One region of the Nonomuraea sp. NPDC054003 genome, then DNA from elsewhere that is predicted to be linked to it. Evidence: predicted binding sites of a transcription regulator. Region 1 holds the regulator's gene; each other region holds the start of a gene.
What was found. The regulator LexA, encoded in region 1, represses DNA repair genes until DNA is damaged. The targets are predictions, from matches to a motif close to TCGAACANNTGTTCGA.
Positions count from the first base shown of each region.

Region 2: recA (recombinase RecA) is a predicted target of LexA. The motif match lies at 3,199-3,214, and genes of this name have one in related genera.
Region 3: ACZ6YG_RS05365 (SAV_6107 family HEPN domain-containing protein) is a predicted target of LexA. The motif match lies at 2,038-2,053, and genes of this name have one in related genera.

Region 1 covers NZ_JBVJKR010000001.1:257,615-262,991, forward strand. The annotation lists gene ACZ6YG_RS00995 (S41 family peptidase) at 1-2,248, shown strand, start outside; gene ACZ6YG_RS01000 (MalY/PatB family protein) at 2,295-3,407, opposite strand; gene ACZ6YG_RS01005 (DoxX family protein) at 3,442-3,849, opposite strand; gene lexA (transcriptional repressor LexA) at 4,098-4,805, opposite strand.
Region 2 covers NZ_JBVJKR010000003.1:211,997-217,373, forward strand. The annotation lists gene ACZ6YG_RS08580 (ATP-dependent helicase) at 1-1,701, opposite strand, end outside; gene ACZ6YG_RS08585 (VOC family protein) at 1,791-2,279, shown strand; gene ACZ6YG_RS08590 (DUF3046 domain-containing protein) at 2,655-2,849, shown strand; gene ACZ6YG_RS08595 (hypothetical protein) at 2,841-3,107, opposite strand; gene recA (recombinase RecA) at 3,329-4,426, shown strand.
Region 3 covers NZ_JBVJKR010000002.1:246,128-251,504, forward strand. The annotation lists gene ACZ6YG_RS05345 (cytochrome P450) at 1-121, shown strand, start outside; gene ACZ6YG_RS05350 (ferredoxin) at 132-323, shown strand; gene ACZ6YG_RS05355 (class I SAM-dependent methyltransferase) at 310-1,035, opposite strand; gene ACZ6YG_RS05360 (SdpI family protein) at 1,194-1,577, opposite strand; gene ACZ6YG_RS05365 (SAV_6107 family HEPN domain-containing protein) at 2,317-2,763, shown strand; gene ACZ6YG_RS05370 (hypothetical protein) at 3,473-3,778, shown strand; gene bldD (transcriptional regulator BldD) at 4,062-4,556, opposite strand; gene ACZ6YG_RS05380 (universal stress protein) at 4,882-5,377, opposite strand, start outside.

The DNA.
Region 1 (5,377 bases):
CGGCACCGTCCACTGGGTGACCCACCGCGACGGCCCCGCCGGCACGCTCCGCGCCGAGCCGGGCGTCCGGGTACGGCTGCCGCGCGTGCTCGACTCGGACGGCCGCGCCCTCTGGGTGTCCGACGCCACCGGCGAGGACGGCCTGGAGATCGGCACCCCCGGCGGTGAGATCCGCACCCTCGCCGCCGGCGAGCTGGGCCGCGTGCTCGACCTGGCCGCCTCGCCCGACGGCAAGCACGCCGCCGTCGCCACCCACGACGGCCGGCTCCTGGTCGTCGACGTCGAGACCGGCGCGCACCGCGAGCTCGACCGCACCGGCCACGGCGACATCAGCGGGCTCACGTTCTCTCCCGACTCCGCCTGGCTGGCCTGGGTGCACCCGCACCAGGAGCCGCTGTCGCAGATCAAGATGGGCCGCGTCGACGGCACCTCCACCATCGAGGTGACGCCGCTGCGCTTCGCCGACTACGACCCGGTCTTCACCCGCGACGGCAAGCACCTGGCCTTCCTGTCGGTGCGCACGTTCGACCCGGTGTACGACGCGCACGTGTTCGACCTGTCGTTCCCCGTCGGCTGCCGCCCGTACCTCGTGCCGCTGCGCGCCACCACCCCCTCCCCGTTCGACCCCAGCCTGCAGGGACGGGGCTTCAACGGCGAGGACGACCACCCGCAGGCGGAGGAGAAGAAGAAGGACGACGCGCCGCCGCGCACCGAGGTCGACCCCGAAGGGCTCGCCTCCCGCGTGGTGCCGGTCCCGGTGCCCGCCGGCCGTTACGTCAACCTGCGCACCGCCAAGGACGCGCTGCTGTGGCTGCGGCACCCGCTCGCCGGCCGGCTCGGCGACGGCACCGAACCCGCCGGCGAGATCACGCTGGAACGCTACGACCTGAAGAAGCGCGCCAAGAGCGAGCTGGGCAAGGAGTTCCGCGCCTTCGAGGTGAGCGGCGACGGCACCCGGCTCGTGCTCAACGGCAAGAACGGCCTGCAGACCCGCTCCGCGAGCGAGGGCGACGAGGTCGTCACCATCGAGCTCGACCGGGTCGCCGTCCAGCTCGACCCCGTCGCCGAATGGCGGCAGGGCTACCGCGAGGCCGGCCGGCTCATGCGCGACCACTTCTGGCGCGCCGACATGAACGGCGTCGACTGGCAGGGCGTCCTCGACCGCTACGCGCCCTTCGCCGAGCGCATCGGCGCCTACTCGGAGCTGATCGACCTGCTCTGGGAGGTGCAGGGCGAGCTCGGCACCTCCCACGCGTACGCCATCGGCAACGGCCCCACGGTCGACCCGCGCCGCCGCCAGGGCCTGCTCGGCGCCGACCTGGCCCGCGACGGGGACGGCACCTGGCGGGTCGAGCGCGTCATCGCGGGCGAGTCGTCCGACCACGACGCGCGCTCGCCGCTGCTCGCGCCCGGCGTCGCGGTCCGCCAGGGCGACGCCCTCGTCGCCGTCAACGGCCGCCCCGTCGATCCGGTACGCGGGCCGCTCCCGCTCCTGGCGGGCACCGCGAACCAGCCGATCCAGCTGACCGTCCGCCCGGCCGCCGGCGGCGAGACCCGCAAGGTCGTGGTCACCCCGATCGCCGACGAGACCCGGCTGCGCTACCACGACTGGGTCGAGGGCCGGCGCGCGTTCGTCCGGGAGGCGTCCGGCGGGCGGCTCGGCTACCTGCACGTGCCCGACATGGTGGCGTCCGGGTGGGCGCAGTTCCACCGCGACCTGCGTACCGAGATGGCGTACGAGGGACTCGTCGTGGACGTGCGCGAGAACGGCGGCGGGCACGTGTCCGAGCTCATCCTGGAGAAGCTGTCGCGCAAGGTCACCGGCTGGATCCGGGTCCGCGGCCACCAGCCGATGCGCTACCCCGAGGACTCCCCGCGCGGGCCCGTCGTCACGGTGACCGACGAGTTCGCCGGCTCCGACGGCGACATCGTCAGCGCCGGCATCAAGAACCGCGGCATCGGCCCCCTCGTCGGCGTCCGCACCTGGGGCGGCGTGATCGGCATCGACTCGCGCTACTCGCTGGTCGACGGCACCGTCGTCACCCAGCCGCGCTACTCGTTCTGGCTGGAAGGGCACGGCTGGGGAGTGGAGAACCACGGCGTCGACCCGGACATCGAGGTCGTCATGACACCGCAGGACCGCGCGGCCGGCCGCGACCCTCAGCTGGAGAAGGCCGTGGAGCTGGCACTCTCCGCCCTGGAGGAGCGCCCCGCCGCCACCCCGCCCGACCTCCCGCCCCTGCCGTAACGACCCCGGGGGACGGCTCCTCGTCCGGAGAGCCGTCCCCGCCCGATCAGGGCGTCACGGTGGCTATCCTCCGCAGGATCTCGGCGAGAACGGGCTCGGAGGTGGCGAAGTTCAGCCGGACGAACGTCTCGCCGCCCGGCCCGAACACGGCGCCGTCGCTGAGGAGGACCTTCGCCTCCCGCTCCAGCTGCTCCGCCACCCCGGGACGGCCGTAGTCGAGCCACGCCAGGTAGGTGGCCTCCGGCACGCGGTACGTGACGCCCTCGGGCAGGTGTTCGGCGATGGCGCGACGGTTCCGGTCGAGCAGCGCGACCGTGTCCGCCAGCCAGGCGTCACCGTGCCGCCAGGCGGCCACGGTCGCCTCCACGCCGAACACGTTCGCCGAGCCGAAGAGGAACGGCGGCTGGGCGTCCAGCGCCCCGCGCAGCCCGAGGGAACCGACGTGCGCCACCGAACAGCGGATCCCGCCCAGGTTGAACGCCTTGGTGGCCGAGGTCAGGGTGACCGTCCGGTCAGGCAGGATCGTGCCGAACGGGATGTGCCGGTTCGGCTCGTACACCAGGTCCGCGTGGATCTCGTCGGAGATGACCAGCAGATCGTGCCGTTCGGCGAGCTCGGCGAGCTCCTCCAGCTCGGCCCGGGTGAAGACGCGGCCGGTCGGGTTCTGCGGGTTGACCAGCAGCAGCACCTTGCACCCGGACAGGTCGGGGATCTCGGCGCGCCACGAGTCGCCGTCCGGCACGAGCCGGATGGGGCGCAGCGGCCGGTCCATGGTCTCCAGCGTGCCGAGGAACGGATGATAGGCCGGGGTGTGCAGCGCCACCCCGTCTCCCGGGGCCGTCCACACGTGCAGCAGCACCTGCAGGGCCTGGTTGATGTCGGAGTAGGAGCGGACCAGGCCCGGATCGGGCTCCCACCTGTATCGGGCGGCCATCCGCTCCGCGAACGCCTCGGCGAGCGGCCCGCTCTGGGGGCTGTCGAGCCACGAAGGATAGCCGAGGTCGCCTTCCGCCCGGCGGCGCAGCGCCTCGACCACCTCGGGAGCGGACGGCAGGTCCATGTCGGCCACCCACGCGGGGATGACCCCCGGGTCCGCCTTCGCCCACTTGAGCCCGTCGTTGCGTGCTTTGAACGCTTCACCCACGAATGTGTCGCTCACCCAGACATTCTAGGAATGTCGGCCTTCGTACGGATCAGCCGCCGGCCAGCGACCGCCACAGCCGGTCCGTACGATCACGCCGCCCCCACGCGATCACCCCGCTCATCACGAGCAGGACCAGCGGCAACGCCACAGGCCCGCCGCTCACGAACGCCTCGGTCAGCACCGCACCGGCCATCAGCCCGGCGCCCGCCAGCGCGGCCGCTCCGGCCACCGGGGGCGCCAGCAGGCACACCGCCACCGCGACCTCCAGCACCGCGACCAGGTAGCGGAACCAGTCACCCCACCCGATCGCCTCGAACGTGGACACCGACGGCTCAGCCCCGGTGAACTTGCCCATCGCCGCCATCAGCAGCATGCCGGCCATGACCACCTGGAGCACCCACAGGCCGGCCCCGGCCAGCCGCCGCCCGGCACTCGGCCTCGTCTCGATCTTCTCCATGCCGCCGACATTATGGACTGCGATCAACCGCCGGAATGCGGCTGGTTACCGGACAAGGGTGGAGGTAGGTGCACTTGCCCGGAGACGCGCCGTGTGCGACGGAACCATGGAACCCGGGCAGCCGGAGAGGCGCCCGCCGGACAGGACGCGCGTGGAGAGGAGGACGGCGACCATCGGCGGGCTGGTGGGCGAGAGCCGGTGAGGAGCGCGGTGCGGGACGGCCGCACCGCGTCTCACGCGGCGAGTGGTCAGAGGCGGCGCAGGACCGCCACGACCTTGCCCAGGACGCTGGCCTCGTCGCCGGGGATGGGTTCGTAGTTGTCGTTGTGCGGCACCAGCCAGACGTGGCCGTCCTTGCGCTTGAAGGTCTTGACCGTCGCCTCGCCCTCGATCATCGCGGCCACGATGTCGCCGCTCTCGGCGACCGGCTGCTGGCGGACCACGACCCAGTCGCCGTCGGCGATCGCGGCGTCGATCATCGAGTCACCGGTGACCTGCAGGAGGAAGAGCGTGCCCTCGCCGACCAGCTGCTTGGGAAGCGCGAAGACGTCCTCGACGCTCTCCTCGGCCAGAATCGGGCCACCGGCGGCGATGCGGCCGACCAGCGGGACGTAGGCGGCGGTGGGCCTGTTGACGGGGGCGTCGTCGGTGGCGGTGTCGGGGTCGACCCACAGCACCGGCTCACCCGGCAGCCGCACCTCGAGCGCGCGCGGGCGGTGGGGGTCACGCCGCAGATAGCCCTTGCGCTGCAAAGCCGTCAACTGGTGCGACACGCTGGACGTGCTGGTCAACTGGACGGCTTCGCCGATCTCGCGCATGGACGGCGGATAGCCGCGCTGCTGCACCGAGTCGCGGATCACCTCGAGGATCTTGCGTTGCCTGGGGGTCAGCCCCAGTGAGTCACGCCTTCGCACCGCGAGGTCACTGACCCCATTGGCGTCATCCCGCTCGCTCATGCCTCTCCTCCTCGCCCGGCAACCCGCCCCGCGGGCGAGGCTCCCGGTCCGTGGTCCTGATGTCGCACACAGCGACCGTATCTCTGTTGAAGATCATCTTCAAACAGTTGTTCGAGTCTTCCTCGAAAATGTCGGCAGTGTGGTGTAGAACATCGTACGGGAGTTCGATCGACACCGTGTTCGATTTGCCGATCTTTCTACGGCCGTTTCCGGGGGCCACGACGGCGGGAGGTCCATCATGCGAACGACCAGACGGAGCCACCGCGCAGCGGGCTCACCCACGGGCCGCATCCACGGGATGATCTGATGGCGGATCCGACCGGCGACCACGTCAAGCGCCTCACCCTCATCGTCGACGCCACCCAGGAGGGGAGCCCTCAGGGACGCCACCCTCGCCCCGAAGCGCCCAGGCGGAATAACGACGGCGGAGCGGGCCCCCGATCGCGATGGGCCGCCGACGGCAAGCGCCCCCACCTGTACCTCGTCCCCCCAGCCCGCCCCGACTCGGACACCGGCCCTGGCAGGTGGGGGAGAAGCGACGGCGGGCCCGTCCGAGGGGGAGAGCGAGCGCC
Region 2 (5,377 bases), on a different contig from region 1:
GTCGCCGACCCGCGACTCGTAGACCATCTCCTCGTCGAGCTCGCCCACCCGCGAGGCCCGCTCGCCGACCAGGAACACGCCGAACAGGCCCCGGTCGGGGATCGTGCCGCCGTTGGTGACGGCCAGCCGCTGCGCGCCGGGCCGGCCCCGCAGCGTGCCCGTCACCCGGTCCCACACGACGCGCGGGCGCAGCTCGGCGAACTCCTCGCTCGGGTAGCGGCCCGCGAGCATGTCGAGCGTCGCCTCCAGCGCGCTCCTGGGCAGGGTCGCGTACGGGGCCGCGCGCCTGACCACGGTCTCCAGCTCCTCGACGGTCCACTCGTCGAGCGCCGTCATCGCCACGATCTGCTGGGCCAGCACGTCGAGCGGGTTGCGCGGATAGCGGAGCTCCTCGATCAGGCCGCTCTTCATGCGCTCGGCCACCACGGCCGTCTGCACCAGGTCGCCGCGGTACTTGGGGAAGATCACGCCCTTGGACACCGCGCCCACCTGGTGACCGGCCCGGCCGATGCGCTGCAGCCCGCTCGCCACGCTCGGCGGCGCCTCCACGCACGCCACCAGGTCGACCGCGCCCATGTCGATGCCCAGCTCCAGGCTGGAGGTGGCGACCACGGCGGGCAGCCGCCCCGACTTGAGCGCCTCCTCGATCTGCGCCCGCTCCTGCTTGGAGACGGAGCCGTGATGGGCGCGCACGACCTCCGGGCCGACGCCCTTGCTCGCCCCGGCCTGCGCCATCATCTCGGCCGGCGGGCGGTCCCACGCCGACAGGTCGACCTCGCCCCCGCTGCGGGCGAGCGCCAGCTCGTTGAGACGGGTGCAGAGCCGCTCGGCCAGCCGCCGCGAGTTGGCGAACACGATGGTCGAGTCATGGGCGGCGATCAGGTCGAACAGCCGGTCTTCGACATGCGGCCAGATCGACCGGGTGGCCGGGTCGGGCGCGAACTCCTCCGCCTCGGCGGGGGACGGGCCCGCCTCCACCTCGGTCATGTCCTCGACCGGGACGACCACCTCGACCTCGATGCGCTTGTCGGCCGGTGGCTGCACCACCGTCGCCGCGCGCGGACCGCCGAGGAACGCCGCGACCTCGCTCACCGGCCGCACCGTCGCCGACAGGCCGATCCGCTGGGCGGGCCGCTCCAGCAGCGCGTCGAGCCGCTCCAGCGTCAGCGCCAGGTGGGCGCCCCGCTTGGTCGCGGCCACCGCGTGCACCTCGTCGACGATCACCGTCTCCACGCCGCGCAGCGCCTCCCGCGCCTGGCTGGTCAGCAGCAGGAACAGCGACTCGGGCGTGGTGATGAGGATGTCGGACGGCTTGGCGGCGAACCGCCTGCGGTCCTCGGCGGGGGTGTCGCCGGAACGGATCGCCACCGAGATCTCCGGCACCGGCAGCCCCAGCCGCCGCGCCGTCTGCTTCAGCCCCGCCAGCGGAGCGCGCAGGTTTCGCTCGACGTCGACGGCCAGCGCCTTCAGCGGCGACACGTACACCACCCGCGTGCCCTTCGCGGGCGGCTCGGCCGCCAGCCGGTCGAGCGACCACAGGAAGGCCGCCAGCGTCTTGCCGGACCCGGTCGGCGCCACGACCAGCGTGTTGTCACCGCGGGCGATCGACTCCCACGCGCCCTCCTGGGCGGCGGTGGGCGCGGCGAAGGCCCCGGAGAACCAGCTGCTGGTCACCTTGCTGAAGCGGTCGAGCGAGCTCACCTGCACATACTGCCTCGCGCCACCGACAGAAAACGCATTGCGGCCGCGCCGCGTGATTGAGCGGGCGCGCGGGCGGACATACACCGACCGTGACCATCGACCACGCGGCCGTCGAGGCCCGCCGCGAGGAGATCAGGCGGCGCTACCTCTTAGCGCACCGGCCCTCGTCCAGCGCGCGCGGCCTGCACCACATCGCCCTGTTGTCGTCGGACGTGGAACGCACCGTCAAGTTCTACCAGGAGCTGCTGGAGTTCCCGCTGACGGAGATCTTCGAGAACCGCGACTACAAGGGCTCGAGCCACTTCTTCTTCGACCTCGGCAACGGCAACCTGCTGGCCTTCTTCGACCTCCCCGGCCTCGACCTCGGCCCTTACCAGGAGGTGCTCGGCGGCCTCCACCACATCGCGATCTCCGTCGACCCCGCCACCTGGGAGCGGCTGCGCGGGAAGCTGGAGATGGCCGGCGTGCCGCACCAGATCGAGAGCGGCGCCTCCATCTACTTCAAGGACCCCGACGGCGCCCGGCTGGAGCTGCTCGCCGACCATCTCGGTGAGATGTACGGCGCGCGCGTGCTGTGACGCCGTGACCTAGCGCCGCGACGCGCGGCGCGTGCGCGGACGGCCCGCCCGCGGCTCCTGCCGGATCCCGGCATGCCGCTCGGACCTCTCTGCCTTCTCCTTCCGTACGGCCTCGCGCCGCAAGGACAGTAAGTGGCGGCGCTTCGTCCTGTTGGCCTTGGCCTTGGCTGACTTGGGGGGTGAGGGTTTCGCGGTCTTCGCCATCAGAGTCGCGCGGAGGGGGACCGCCTGCCTCAGCCGACGGGGGGATCCGCGCTTCCTCCCTTCCGGGTCTCCGGCACATGCCGATGCCGTGGTTCGAAGGCGGGTGATACGCAGGTCGTTCACGTTCCCGTTGCGTCCTACCCACTCCCGGGGCCGATCCATACTTGAGTGATGCGCCTGACTGAGTTCTGGAGAAGGATGCGCCTGCACTTCGGCGACACCTACGCCGAGTCGTGGGCGCGTGATTACGTGATCGCGCCGCTCGGCGGGCGCACCGTGGTGCAGGCGCTGGCCGACGGCGAGAGCGCCAAGACCGTCTGGCGGGCCGTCTGCCAGGTCGAGGACGTCTCCCCCCGGCTACGCTGAGCCCAGCGTCTCCCTCAGAGCGCGCGCCGTGCGATCGAGGTCGTCGGCACCGCCCGTGCCGCCGGGCGCCCAGAGAAACAGCCAGCCCCGCTCCGACGGCGTGGCGAAGACCAGGGTCTGCCTGCTCGTGTGCGGATGCCACACCCACAACAGCGGCTCCTCCTCGCCCACCATCCGGCTCACCAGCCCGTGGCGAGGGAGCACCTCGGCGAGGCCCTGCAGATGAGTGCGCCGTTCGCTGGTGTACGAGCTCGCCACGTGGTCACCTCCTGCCCTCTTCCCAGGAGTCTCCCCAGGCTGCGGGAACGCATCCGGGCGCGGGCGGACTTCCTCGCGGACGTGCGTGTGATCGAACAGCCGTTCGGCTACGATGGGCTCGCCGGGCCACGTCTTCCACGACCGCTTCCGGGAAAATGTCGGTGGCAGACCGTAGCTTTCACTCGACTGATTCCGACCACGACCCTCAAGAGGGAGCTCCCATGGCTATCAACGACCGCGAGAAGGCCCTCGAGACCGCCCTCGCCCAGATCGAGCGGCAGTTCGGCAAGGGTTCCGTCATGCGCCTCGGCGATGACGCCCGAGCCCCCATCGAGGTGATCCCGACCGGGTCGATCTCCCTCGACGTCGCGCTCGGCATCGGCGGCCTGCCGCGCGGCAGGATCGTCGAGATCTACGGTCCGGAGTCCTCCGGCAAGACCACCATCGCGCTGCACGCGGTGGCCAACGCGCAGCGGGCCGGCGGCATCGCGGCGTTCATCGACGCCGAGCACGCCCTCGACCCCGAATACGCCAAGAAGCTCGGCGTCGACACCGACGCCCTGCTGGTCTCCCAGCCCGACACCGGCGAGCAGGCGCTGGAGATCGCCGACATGCTGATCAGGTCCGGCGCCGTCGACATCATCGTCATCGACTCGGTGGCCGCCCTGGTGCCCAAGGCCGAGATCGAGGGCGAGATGGGCGACAGCCACGTCGGTCTCCAGGCCCGCCTGATGTCCCAGGCCCTGCGCAAGGTCGCGGGCGCGCTCAGCAGCACCGGCACCACCGCCATCTTCATCAACCAGCTCCGCGAGAAGATCGGCGTGATGTTCGGCAGCCCCGAGACCACGACCGGTGGCAAGGCGCTCAAGTTCTACGCCTCGGTCCGCCTCGACATCCGCCGCATCGAGACCCTCAAGGACGGCACCGAAGCGGTCGGCAACCGGACCCGCGTCAAGGTGGTCAAGAACAAGATGGCCCCGCCCTTCCGGGTGGCCGACTTCGACATCCTCTACGGGGTGGGCGTCTCCCGCGAGGGCGGCCTCATCGACATGGGCGTCGAGCACGGCTTCGTCCGCAAGTCCGGCGCCTGGTACACCTACGAGGGCGACCAGCTCGGCCAGGGCAAGGAGAACGCGCGCAACTTCCTGCGCAACCACCCCGACATGGCCAACGAGATCGAGAAGAAGATCAAGGACAAGCTGGGCGTGGGCCCGCGCCTCGACGAGCCCGCCGAGGCCCCCGCGCCTCCCGCGCCCGCCAAGGCGCCCGCCGCGTCCGGCCGCGGCTCCAAGTCCACGCCGAAGCCTGGTGACGTCTGATCGGTCGGCGCATGAGTGACACGGATCCGGCGCCCCACGACCGGGGCGCCCCGGCCTCATCCCGCCGCAAACCCCGGCGCTCCTCATCCGAGGGCGCCCCACCCGGCGGGCGCCACCCTTTCTTCGGCGGCCGCGCCCCGGGGGAGCAGCCGCCGCCTGAAGACACCTGGTGGACACGGCCCGCGGGCGAACCCCAGCAAAGCCACCCCTTCTGGGGCGATCCGACCCCTGCTGAGGGTGAATCCGGGAAGCGGGCCGGTGAAGAGCTGTCCCTGGAGGGGCGGGCGGCTGGTGGTTTCTCCGTGCGGGAGCGGGCCGCTGAGGAGGTGTCCCAGGAGGGGCGACAGGCCGCTGCGGGGTGGTCTGCGGGCAACTCCTCCGTGCGGGGGCAGGTTGGTGACGATCTGTCCCTGGAGGGGCGGGCAGGTCGAGCGGCGGGTGGCTTCTCCGTACGGGAGCGGGCCTCCGAGGAGGCTTCCCCGGAGGCGCCACGGGACGATCCGGCCGCTGCGGGGCAGTCTGAGGGCAACTCCTCCGTACGGGGACGGGTTGGTGAAGAGCTGTCCCTGGAGGGGCGGGCGGATCGAGCGGCGGGTGGCTTCTCCGTACGGGAGCGGGAGGCGTCCCTGGAAGAGCGACGGGACGATCGGGACGCTTCGCGGCAGCCTGGGGGAAACTTCTTCGTACGGGGGCAGGTTGGTGAAGAGCTGTCCGTGGAGAGGCGCGGAGTGGGGCGGTCTGAAGCTGTCCGCGGGCAGGCGCCCATGGGGTTGTCCCCGGAGGAGTTCCGGCGGGATCCGGATACGGCGGGGCGACCTGTGGATGGATCCTTCACGTCGGAGGGGGTTGACGAGGGACCGTCCTCGGAGGCGCGGCGTGAGTCTCTAGTGTCCGAAGGGGGCTCTCTGGAGGCTCAGCCGATAGAGGGGCGGGTGGTCTCCCAGGAGGCTC
Region 3 (5,377 bases), on a different contig from region 1:
CGGGTTCGCGGCCCTCCTGCGCCGCTTCCCCGGCCTGCGGCTCGCGGTGCCGGCCGACGAGGTGCCGCTCAGGGCGGACATGGCCATCTACGGCGTGCACCGGCTGCCCGTCACCTGGTAAGCAGGGATTCATGAAGATAGAAGCCGACACGAACGTGTGCATCGGTGCGGGCATGTGCGCGCTCACCGTGCCAGAGGTTTTCGATCAGAGCGAGGAGGACGGGACGGTCGTGCTCCTGCAGCCCGTGCCGCCCGCCGAGCTGGAGGAGGGGGCTCGGCGAGCCGTGACGCTGTGCCCTTCGGGCGCGCTCAAGGCTGTCTGAGAGCGTAGACGCGGGTCGTGCCGAACACGCCGTCGCCCGTCCCGCGCCGCACCGTCCGCACGTGGCGGAAACGGCCCGTGCCGAGCAGGCAGGCCTCCTCGACGGGGTTGAAGTAGACGACGGTGACGGGGCGCGGGCTGCGGTCGGCGGAGGCGATCAGCCGGTCCACGGCGGCGGCGAAGATCCGCCCGCGGAACGGGTTGTTCAGGAACACCACGCTGACGTCGTCCGGGATGTCGTACTCCAGCACGTCCGAGTGCACGAACTCGACACCGCCGGCACGCAGCCGCAGCCGCGTGCCGGCCAGGTTGGACCGCGCGATCTCCGTCAGCTCGGGCGACAGCTCCACCCCGATCACCCGCCCGAACGGGTAGCGGCTGGCGGCCTCCAGCGCCATCCGGCCCTTGCCCGCGCCGAGATCGAGGAACACGTCGTGCTCGCTCACGTCGCTCACGGGCAGCGCCCGGCGCAGCGTGCCCCAGTGGGCGGGGGAGTAGTAGACCCGTTCCGGGTGATCGAGACCGAACTCGCTCAGGTCGGCGAAATCCGCCGTGTTCACCCCGTACCGGCCGTCGTACACCAGCCGCGCCAGCTTCTGCCGCAGGCCCCGCAGGACGACCGGGCCGCCCACGTGCAGGACGTCTTCGCCCAGCGGCAGTTGCGCCTCCCACGCGAACCCGACGGCGGCGGCCGCCCCGGCGACCAACGCCACGGGCCGCGCCACCCACCCGAACGACCCACCGCCCTCCCGCGTTCCGGCCTCGACGGTCTTCCGTCGTCCGCGACCGCCTTGCGCCTGGCCGAGGCGGTGTTCTGAGGGGCCGGGGAGTCGTTGTGGGAGGAGTGCCGGGGCTGTGCCGGCTCGGCCGCTCATGCGGGCCGGCCTGCGAGTTCGCGGTTCACGCGTGCGGCCACGCGGTGAGCGCGCCAGCCGATCAGGCACAGGCCGCCTATGAGCAGCCCGGCCTGCGCCAGGATCGTGGCCACCTGGACACCCTCCGGCAGCCCGACCGCCAGCTCGGCGGCGGCTGACACCACCAGCACCCCCGCCATGGCGGCGGCCAGCATGCGCATCGGGACCTTGGCCCAGGTGTGCGCCGCGTCCCATGCCTCGCATGAGGCGAGCGTCTCCCGAGTGCGCAACCCGGCCAGGCCGTTGCGGCTGTCGACGGCACCGGATTCGTCATGGAAGGGGATGAGGAGGAGCGCCAGGGCAGGAGCGGTGAGAATGGCGTTGATCAGGATGGGCCCCATCCCGCCATCGTAACCACGACCCGCGATCTCGGGAACGCCGCCAGAGCGGCCTCTCTCCGCTCGCGAAACGGCGCTGAGCCGACTCCTCCCGTTCCGAAAGCACGACCCCGTCCACCTCGTACACCTGCCCGAACATCTCGCCGTCTCCGTAGTGCAGGTCTCGGAGTTCCCTTGAGAACGCCCTGTGGCATGTCGTCTCCCCGAGGCGCTCGGTGAGTGTCGGCACTCCCTGGAGCACGTCGTCTCCACGGGGACGCTCATAAGAGCGTCAGCTTTCCTGAGAGTGTCCGTGGCATGCCGTCCGTGGCCAGGAGCGGCGTCGGGTCGGAAGCCTCGGATTCGCCGGAGGGGCGGGGGTTCAGGGGCGTTCGCAGGTGAGGTGAGCGGCGTTGCAGCCCGCCGGTGACACCGTCATGGTCATCGAACCTGTGTTCGTGGAAGCAGTTGACACCGCGCGTGATCGAAATTATGTTCGACCATGTGACGTGAGGCTCGCGGCTCACGTCGGAAGGACCTGGTCGCGGGCCATGCGCTCCCCCAGCGCGGACCCGCGGTCAGGCTCCGAGGGCGAAGGGCGCGTCCTCGTCGTCGGCGGAGACGAGTGGGCGCGTCCTGGCCGGACGGGGAGAGGGGAAGCTCCTCGTCCGGCCGGCCCGGCGGAAATGTCGGTGGGGTCTGCGATCGTTGACCTCAACGGCGGACACGCCGGGAGTCGCCACGACTCTAGGAGGCGAACGACATGGCACCACGGCCCAGAGAAACGCCCGGGCCCCGGCTATCGCCTGCGGTTCGGGCTCACCTGACGGATTCACGTTCCTGCCTGGCGGAGGCGGCGACGGCTCGCTCCCCGGCATCGCGCTACGTGTCGGCCCACCTGGCCGCCCTGCGCGCCGCCGCGGCGATCCTGGCCGCCCGCCCGCAGCCCACCCAGGGTCGCAGGCGCCGCCTGCGCAGCGCATGGGAGCTGCTGCCCGAGACCGAGCCGTCGCTCGCCGAGTGGGCGGCCTACTTCGCGGCCAGCGCGGCCAAGCGGGCCGCCGCCGAGGCCGGCCTGGTGCGCGGCGTCAGCGCCGCGGACGCCGACGAGCTCCTGGCGGAGGCCGAGACCTTCGTCTGCACGGTCGAGGACATCCTGGGCGTCCCTTCCCAGCCCCAGCTCCCCGTGGACGTGCCCCTGGCGGGTTGACATCCCACCCACCCCCTACGAGCGCCCCGGTCTCCCTGCCGTCCACGCCCTCGCAGGAGGAGACGTAACGGGGCCAGGCGCCGGCCGTTCCGGCGGTCACCGCGCCGGTGGGATGTCCGCCGCTCTTTCCGGCACGTTGCTCGCCTTGCCGAGCCAGAGCCGGCCTGCTGTGGGTCCCGAGCCCGCAGTCCCGCGTCCCGCAGACGCCCGCAGTCTGCGTCCCGCGGACGCCCGTTGAGCTGGAACGCCCCGGGGCCCTGCGCTGCGCACGCGAGCTGCTCGATACACCCGATGGCGGCGAAACCCGCCTCCTCCGCCGTCCGGACGACCCGGCGCATCCCGTAGGGGCGGACGAGGGCGGTCGTAGCGCGCGTGTTGAGGGGGTAGCGCCTGCCGTCTGCCTGCGAGCCGCGCACGTGAGCTGACGCCTACCGACGCCCGTGAGCCGACGCCCGTGAGGCGTCCCCGCGTCGCGACGCTCGTGGGTCGACGCTTGAGCCCGGGCAAGCCCGATGAAGACACCCCAGATGGGCGGCTCCTGTCAGGCGCTCCCCGAGGTCAGAGGCATGTGGTGCCTCATTCTGCTCTGCGCCGGCGTCGAGCCGATGTCGCGGCGAAGCTGTGACGAGGGCGGCCCTGGTTACCGTGTCGGCTTCGAAAGGGGAGCCGCGCCGCCGGAAGCGTCGGCGGTCATGAGCAGGGAGACAGCATGGGAAAGCGCAGAGCCGGGTTCGCCACCGCTGCGGCGGCCGCCGTCCTGGTGGCCGGAGCGGTGTTCCCGGGCGCCGCGCCGGCGGCGGAGCCCGTCGTGTGCACGTACAAGATCACTGCTGGTCACTGGTTCGTGGACCTGGGCAGGAACAAGGTCCGCTGGGCCGTGAAGGGGCAGTTGGAGTCCGGCTATCGGTACAACACCCGCTATTTCGGGTCGGTGCTGTACCGCGCCATGAGGATGAGCCCGGTCTGGGGAGAGGCGGCCAAGATGTCGCTGCAGGCGGGCTCCTGCCGTGAGTAGCGGCACTTCTCCCGTCTCGCGCCCCAGTGAGGATGGCCCGCGCCGTGGCCGCCGGAGGGCCGTGTTTCCCGCGCCCCGCACGGGAGCGTGAGGTTGACAGGCGAGTGAAGGGCGCCGGGGACTAAACACGAGGTTTGTTGGATTATCGAGAACCCCGCTGAGGGAATGGCGGCGGACCGCTTTTTGGGCCCGGCGAAATGTCTGTTGTGCGGGGCTTTGTCAGAAAACAAGCAAGGGGCACGCCCGGATGGGCGCGCCCCTTGCCGCGGCTGTGGGAGCCGGGTCAGAACGTCTCGACCGCCCGGCGGGCCTCGGCGTCGAGGACGCCCCAGCTGATCAGCTCCTCGGTGAGCTCACTCGGCGACTTGTCATAGATCACGGCCAGGGAGCGCAGATCCTCCTGGCGGATCGACAGCACCTTGCCGTTGTAGTCGCCACGCTGGCTCTGGATCGTGGCGGCGTAGCGGGCCAGCGCCCCCGCCTTCTCCTTGGGCAGCGTGGCCAGCCTCTCCAGGTCGATCACAAGCTTGGGCGTCGGCCCGAGCGGGCTCGGCGCGGCACCGCCGGGCAGCAGCTCGGAGACGGGCACCCCGTAGAAGTCGGCAAGCTCGGCAAGCTTCTGCACCGTGACCGCACGGTCGCCGCGCTCGTACGAGCCCACGACCACGGCCTTCCACCTGCCACGCGACTTCTCCTCGACTCCATGCAGGGACAGGCCCTGCTGGGTGCGGATCGCGCGGAGTCGTGCACCAAGCGACTTTGCGTACTCAGACGGCATCGTGTGGCCCCCCGGCTCCTCGTATCTATAGCTCTCAGTAGATTGTGCTCCCTTGCGGCGAATGCCGTTGCCACCGGGGGTCCGATGCCGGTCGGGCACCAATCGGTAGCGATGGCCCTGAGGTCACCCCAGGACGCCGCGCAGGTGCTGGTTACGCACAGTGACGGTAAAGGGGTCGACGCCTAAGGTCAAGCTGATTGGAAAAAAGATGCCGAATCCGGTCCAGCATGGAACGCCTCATTAGCCCCTTCTGTCCCCGTAGTAACTGTACTTCGTCATAGTTTGCCGAGTAACCACAGCGGTTTCCGCACCGGGGGCGAAGAAGTCAGGCCTGGCGTGTCAGAACCATGACGGGACAGGTCGCCGCCCGTACGATCTTGATGCTGGTGTCGCCCAGGAACACCCGCCTGAGCGGCCCGGTGCCGCTGGAGGCGCAGATGATCAGCTCGCCCCGCTCCCAGGTGCCCGCCCGCATGGCCGCGGCGACGCTCCGGCCCTCGAACACCTCCACGTCCACGCGGGTGCCCAGCCGCTGCCCGCGGGCGGCGGCGGTCAGGTCGGCCATGGCCTGGTCGCGCATCCCCGTCAGCATCTCCTCGCCCAGCGGATGCCGGCGGTGAGCCGCCTCGACCAGGGTGACCAGCCGCAGCGGCAGGTCCAGCGCGGCCGCGATCCCGGCCGCCCCCTTGACCGCCGCGTCGGCGCAGCGGCCGCGCCGGTAGGCGAGGGTCAGCCGGGTCAGCTCGGCGGGCGGGTCCTCGGCGTACCCGCGCGGGGCCAGCAGCACGGGCACCGGAGAGGAGTGCAGAAGCTGGTCGGCG